Regions from separate parts of the Pelagimonas sp. KU-00592-HH genome, predicted to be linked through region 2. Evidence: riboswitches for the same ligand, from Rfam matches in the RefSeq annotation. Region 2 holds a riboswitch; the other holds the start of a gene.
The links. Region 2 has a riboswitch for cobalamin ahead of bluB (5,6-dimethylbenzimidazole synthase). Riboswitches for the same ligand answer to the same signal wherever they lie in the genome.
Positions count from the first base shown of each region.

Region 1: it holds a riboswitch for cobalamin, as region 2 does, so the genes downstream of both, ABWV42_RS10405 (hypothetical protein) here and bluB (5,6-dimethylbenzimidazole synthase) in region 2, are expected to answer to the same signal.

Region 1 covers NZ_BAABWM010000002.1:670,055-673,255, reverse strand. The annotation lists gene ABWV42_RS10420 (error-prone DNA polymerase) at 1-498, shown strand, start outside; gene ABWV42_RS10415 (DUF1294 domain-containing protein) at 657-959, shown strand; gene ABWV42_RS10410 (ATP-binding cassette domain-containing protein) at 919-1,611, opposite strand; gene ABWV42_RS10405 (hypothetical protein) at 1,608-1,904, opposite strand; cobalamin riboswitch at 2,085-2,296, opposite strand; gene ABWV42_RS10400 (helix-turn-helix transcriptional regulator) at 2,339-3,160, opposite strand.
Region 2 covers NZ_BAABWM010000001.1:1,367,720-1,370,920, forward strand. The annotation lists gene ABWV42_RS06675 (Phenylacetic acid catabolic protein) at 1-113, shown strand, start outside; gene ABWV42_RS06680 (MarR family winged helix-turn-helix transcriptional regulator) at 148-648, opposite strand; gene ABWV42_RS06685 (PACE efflux transporter) at 727-1,200, shown strand; gene bluB (5,6-dimethylbenzimidazole synthase) at 1,202-1,975, opposite strand; cobalamin riboswitch at 2,018-2,211, opposite strand; gene ABWV42_RS06695 (Lrp/AsnC family transcriptional regulator) at 2,340-2,798, opposite strand; gene ABWV42_RS06700 (Glu/Leu/Phe/Val family dehydrogenase) at 2,946-3,201, shown strand, end outside.

The DNA of each region.
Region 1 (3,201 bases), on a different contig from region 2:
CGCGAGCACGGGGTTGAGGTGCGGCCGGTTTCGGTGAACGAAAGCTATTGGGACAACGTGATGGAGCCGGACGGGCGTGGCGGGCTGGCGCTGCGGCTTGGGTTTAGACAAATCAAGGGGTTACGCGAAGATGACGCGGTCTGGATCGCGGCGGCGCGGGGCAATGGATACCTCTCGGTCGAGGATGTCTGGCGGCGGGCGGGGATCACGCCACCGGTGCTGATGCGGCTGGCCGAGGCGGATGCCTTTCTTGATCTCGGGCTGAACCGGCGCGAGGCCCTGTGGGAGGCCAAGGCGATCCGGTCGATCGACCCCTTGCCGCTTTTTGCGCAGGATATGGACGGCGAGGGCATTCAGGAGCCGCAGGCGATGTTACCGGACATGAGCGAGGGAGAGCAGGTGGTGGAGGACTATGTGGCGATGCGCCTGACCCTGCGCAGCCACCCCGTTGCCCTGTTGCGGCACCTGCTGACGCCGGAAATGGGGGGCAAGGGTTAACTGGCTCGAGGGGGCAAAACGGGGGCTTCGGTTTTCCGGCGGTATCGTGTCGGTATTACGTCGGTATTGCAGTGCGGCAAATCGGCAAAAGCGGGATGGTATCGGCGGCGCACGGCGATTACATCTGAAGGTAACAAAAGGCGCGAAGGACAAAACCGGTGGCGGACAACGCAGTGATTCTGTTCCTGTGGTGGCTGGGGCTTATCAACGTGATGAGCTTCATCGCCTTTGGCTGGGACAAGCTGTGCGCGCGGGCCGGCTGGTGGCGGGTGCCGGAGCCGACCCTTTTGTTGATTGCCATGCTGGGCGGAAGCCCCGCGGCGCGGCTGGGGCAGACCCTGTTTCGGCACAAGACCCGCAAGCAGCCCTTTGCCCGGACCCTCAAGGCGATCCTGATCGTGCATGGTGTGGCGCTGGTGCTTATCCTTGCCGGTGCGCTCGGCGGGGCCCTGCCGACGTAAGGCGGCCCCGGTCGAGATCCAGAACCCTGTCACAGAGGCCAAGCGCGAGGTCGCCATCTTCAAAACCCGCGATCACGGTCTGGCCGGACTGGCGCAGGTGATCGAACAGCGCAAAGAGGGCGAAATCGTCGAGGCCGGATGGTGTCTCGCTCAGAACGATCAGGTCCGGTTCCTGCACCATCGCGCGGGCGAGCATCACCCGCAAGGCGATTGCCGGGGACAGGCCGTCCAGTGTCGAGAAGGCAAGGCGGCGCAGGTTCAGGCGATCCATGACCCCTGAGACGACTTCGCCGTCGCGCGGGTTGGGGGTGTGAAACCCAAGCCGGTGCAGGGCACGCCTGTCGCGCAGGATGTCGATGACGCAGCGCGGATCGTTGTGCCAGTCGTCCATCGCGACGAAGGCCAGTTTTCGCGCCAGCCGCCGGGGCGGCATGGTAGAGGTGGGATCTCCGTCGATGAGAAGTTGACCGCAACTTGGGGGCATCATGCCGCCCAGAAGGTGCATCAGCGCGGCCTGTTCGAAGGCACAGCCGGATGTGATGCCAACAACCGACCGGGCCGCGACCGAGATCGTGATCTCGCGCAGCACAGGCGTCGTTCCGTTGGCAGGCACCCAGCCGAGATTTCGTGTCTCGAGCCGGGCCGGGGTCATGACAGCGCCCGGGCCTGTGTGTCGAAGGCAACGACGGCGGCGGGGATCGGCCCTGTGCCATCCTGCGGCCAGTCGCCGTGACCGCGGGCCGCGGTGCGGGCGTCACACAGGAGCGCGTCGACATCGGCGTCCTGTTCGACATCGCCGAACATGTGACAGGCCGACTTGGTAGCGTGAAAGACGCCGACGCAGGGGCGCGAGCAGCCGACCATCTCGACGTGGCCCGACATTTCGAAATCGTCGGCGATCAGGTCGCCGCTGGCGCTGATCGACTGGCACAGTTTGCGCGCCATTTCAAAGCCGGGACGGCAGGTTTGGCCCGTGTGGGGACACATCGAGCAAAAGGTGATTTTATGGGGAAATGGCCGGTTCATGACGCCCTCCGCGCTTGTGCGGGGGCTGGAAAGGGCCAGATTGTGTTGCGCGCTGCGCTGTCATGCTCTGTCTCCCTCCGGGGCACCCCGCCCGGTAGTAGGTTACGGTTCATGATGGCAGGTCTCCTGACTTGCGGGTCGTCGCGTCTCCTGAACCTTCCCGGCCATGTGGCCAGTGGCGTATCTCAGGATGGCTCGCCGCTTACAGTTGCGGGGGCAGTCTCGGACTTGGCCCTTGCGGGCCGCACCGTGTTCCCTTTTCCCGTCACGATATGAGAGTCGATCCGGGAACCATCACGTCATGTGTAGGGGAGGAGCGGGGGACTTGTAAAGCGCAGTGTGCAGGCGCAGCGTCAGACCGCTTCGCGCAGCAGGAAGAGCTGATGGAGTTCGGAGGCCTTGTGGATGGCATTGGCCGTGGTTTCGGCATTGAGGGCCTGACGGGCGAGGCGCAGGTGCTTTTCGACGGTGGCTCTGCTGAGGCCCATCTTGCTGGCCAGGTCCTGGGTCGAAAGACCGTCGGCGATGCCGTTCAGCACCTCGCGCTGGCGGGATGTCAGCAGATTGCGGTGATCGGGGCTGGGCAAGGACAGCGCCTTGAGGTGCAGGATGTTGCAAAGCGCGTGGATTTCGTGGCCGTGTTCCAGCCAGGTGCGATCCACGTCGGCCTGTGACAGCCCGACCTTGGCACAGAGGCCCATGACCCCCTTGCGGCGCTGACGCAGGTCGCTGAACCAGATGGTATATCCCGCCGTGATCTTCCACTTGTTGCACAGGGCCATATGGGCGCGTTCGGCGCGGGTTGGCGGGGCATCGTTGGCGATGCGGCTCTTGCGCCAGCTGTAGGCACCGGGCCCTTCGGCCGGGCTCGGGATCTTGGCGGTGGTGCGGTGCAGGCCTTGGCCGATGAAGGTGTCGATCACCGGGGCGGGATAGTTGGTGAGAACCAGCCGGTCGGCAGGGTCGCCCCAGTTGCCGGGTTGTGACAAGGTGGTCGCCACGTAGAGGAGCCTGTCAAACCCGAAACCCGCCATGTTTTCGACGTGACATTCCCAGAGCGATTCGATGCTCTTGCATTGGATCAGGCGCTCGGCCCGTTCATGAAACGGCGACAGGGTGGACAGGGGAATCTCCTTATTTCCCGAGAATGTAGGGCAAACTGGCAGAAAACCCACGCGAGGTGAATATCCGTTTGTCCTGACTTGAGGTCATGGAC
Region 2 (3,201 bases):
CGGAGACCCTCAAGGCCATGGGCCTGCGCAAGACAGCCAACGCCGATCTCAAGGCCCGCTGGGAAGCCGAAACCAGGGCAATCCTGGACAACCTCGGCCTCACCGCAGGCTGACAGATCAACGCCCCCGCTGTGCCGGGGGCGTTTTTCAATCCTCTTCCAGCTTGCCAACCGTGCGCAACAGCACCTTGCCCAGTTGCGCAATCTGCTGCTCGGACAAAGACGTGCCCAGCAACCGGCGGTCATCCTCGGCCACCGCGCGCATGGCCTCTTCCGCCCTTACCTCGCCCGCCCGTGTCAGACACACGAAACGGCTGCGTTGGTCATCCGGGTTGTCCTCGCGCCGCACGCAACCTTCGGCCTCAAGCTGCTTGAGAACCTTGGTCATCCCGCCCGACGTGACCAGAACCGCGCGGTAAAGCTCGGTCGGCGTCATCCGCCGTGGCTCGGGCTGGGCGCGCAATGTCACCAGCGCCTCGAAGGCCGATTGCGACAGGCCGAACTCGGCCAGCACCCGGCTTGAACTCTCGATCACCAGATCATTCAGACGAAACACCGACAGCATCACGGCGGTCTCCGGCGTATCCATCTCGGGCCAGTTCTCGCGGATCTGCCCAAGGATTTCGGAAATTGTCAGCTTGTCGGCCATGCCACCCCATCATGTATCTTGCCAGAAAGATACATTATCTCTATATGGAATGAAATACCTTTCCGGAAAGATACATCCATGCGCACCGTCAAAGATCGCATCCGTCACACCCTCCTGTTCGAAGGCATTGCCCTTGCGCTGGTCTCGGTCTTCGGTGCCTGGATCACCGGCCATTCGATGCAGGCCATCGGCGGCCTGTCGATCATGTTCAGCCTCTATGCCATGGCGTGGAACTTTGTCTTCAACCTGCTGTTCGACCTCTGGGACCGCCGCTACCGCAACATGGCCCCGCGCGGCCCGCTCCTGCGCGCCGCCCATGCCTGCCTGTTCGAAATCGGCGTTCTCATCCCCGGCCTGTTCCTCACCGTCTGGTGGCTCAAGATCACCTTTGTCGAAGCCTTCATCCTCGACCTCGGCTTCTCAGCGTTCTTCCTGGTCTATGCCTATGTCTACAACTGGGCTTACGACGTGATCTTCCCGGTCCGGACCGTGCAGACCGTGCGCTGCGGCACGCCGATGATGGCCCAGAAAGAAGGCCAGCCCGAACACTGACCTACCCCGGCACGAACCGCCCGTCATAGCCACTGTCTTCCAGCCGTGTCTGATCTTCGCCCAACTGGCGGATCAGGCGGCGGGCATAGTCGTCATCCGCGCCGGCGCCAAAGCCGTCAAAGTTCACCAACTCGCCCACCGGCAACCGCTTGCGCCATCCGGTCTTCTGCAACTCCGGCTTCTCGTGAAAATGCGAGACATAGCCAAGGCAGATATAGGCCACAGGTGTCACGTTCTCCGGCAGGCCAAGTACCTCGGCCAGTTCCTCGTGCCGCAGGATACTGACCCACCCGAAACCCACCCCTTCCGAGCGCGCCGCAAGCCACATGTTCTGAACCGCACAGACACTGCTATAAAGGTCCATCTCCGGCTGGTGCGTCCGGCCAAGAACAACCGGCCCCGCGCGATCCTTGTCACAGGTCACGCAGATATTGACCGGAGACTCCATGATCCCCTCGAGCTTGAGGTTGCGATAGGTGTCCTTGCGCGCGCCCTCGAACATCTCGGCCGCCTCGTCATGCGCCTTGCGGAACAACCCATGCACCTTGGCCTTCACCTCCTGCCCCCGCACGAGAACAAAGTTCCACGGCTGCATGAAACCAACCGACGGCGCGTAATGCGACGCCAGCAGGATGCGGCTCAGAACGTCTTCGGGAATCTCGCGATCCAGAAACTGCCCGCGTACATCGCGCCGCGTGAAGATGGTTTTATAAAGCGCCTCGCGCTCGGTCCGGTCGAAACCGTGGGCCTCATCGGCCATGGCCTGTGTTTCCATATCATTCCCCTTGATGGAAACCACCGCCCCGCCGTCCACGCGGTTTGGTACGCTTTTCAGGCCGGTCTTCTGACTTCGGTTCGTCCCGCCCGTGCCCCTTCCCGGAATGCTCCAGTGGGCTTTGCACGATCGGTCCCCGTTACAGCGTTGGGCACGTGGCGGACTTGCACCGCCTTCCCGATTCTCCCCCTCACCAACCTTGTCGGCTCAGGGGCACCTGAAAATATGTGAGTGTCGGCAGGATTCCCGCCGGTGCAGGACTCTAGAATCCCGCCGGTTCCCGCGCAAGACTCATTTGCGGCCCATCCGGATTTCGCACCTCCGCGATACCGTCGGAATACCGACGTAATACCGACACCGGTTTTTAGCCCAATCCCGGCATCACCTCGCGCCGCACCATCGTGCGCAGGGCAAAGTTGGACCGCAGGTTTCGAATGCCCGGAACCTGCATCAACCGGTTCTCAAGAAACCAGTCAAACGCCGCCAGATCGGCCACCACGATCCGCAACAGGATGTCGCGCGATCCGGTCATCAGATGGCACTCCATCACCTCGTCGAAATCCTTGATCGCCTGCTCGAACGCGTCGATGCCGCCGCGTGCCTGCTGTTCAAGCTCAACCGACACGAACACCGTCACGGGCAGCCCGATCTTGGCCGCATCCACCTTGGCGGCATAGCCGGTGATCACCCCGTCTGCCTGTAGCTTTTCCAACCGCCTTGCACAGGGTGTCGGCGACAGGCCAACACTTTCGGCAAGGTCGGCAATCTTCATCCGACCGTCCCGCTGAAGCGCCTTTATGATTCTACGATCAATCGCATCCATGCCGATTTCCCCTAACACTCCCCCAATTATTAGACGAAACCTCTAACATTTCCAAGCTACACACCTGAATTTAGAGAAAACCACTCCCCTCTTCATGTCATTTTGGAGGTCACTTAACAGGAGGAGACACCCCTTATGACCACCCCGATGTCCATCACCCAGGTATTCGCACCAGGCCACGAAACCGTGCTGCGCGTCGAAGATTTTGCCAGCGGGCTGATCGGATTCATTGCCGTGCATTCCACCACCCTCGGCCCGGCCGCCGGTGGGCTTCGGATGCGCCCCTACGAGACCGAAGCGGACGCCATCGAGGACGTACTGCGCCTGTCGCGCGGCATGACCTACAAGAACGCCGCCGCCGGCCTGCCACTCGGGGGCGGCAAGGCTGTCATCATGGGCGATC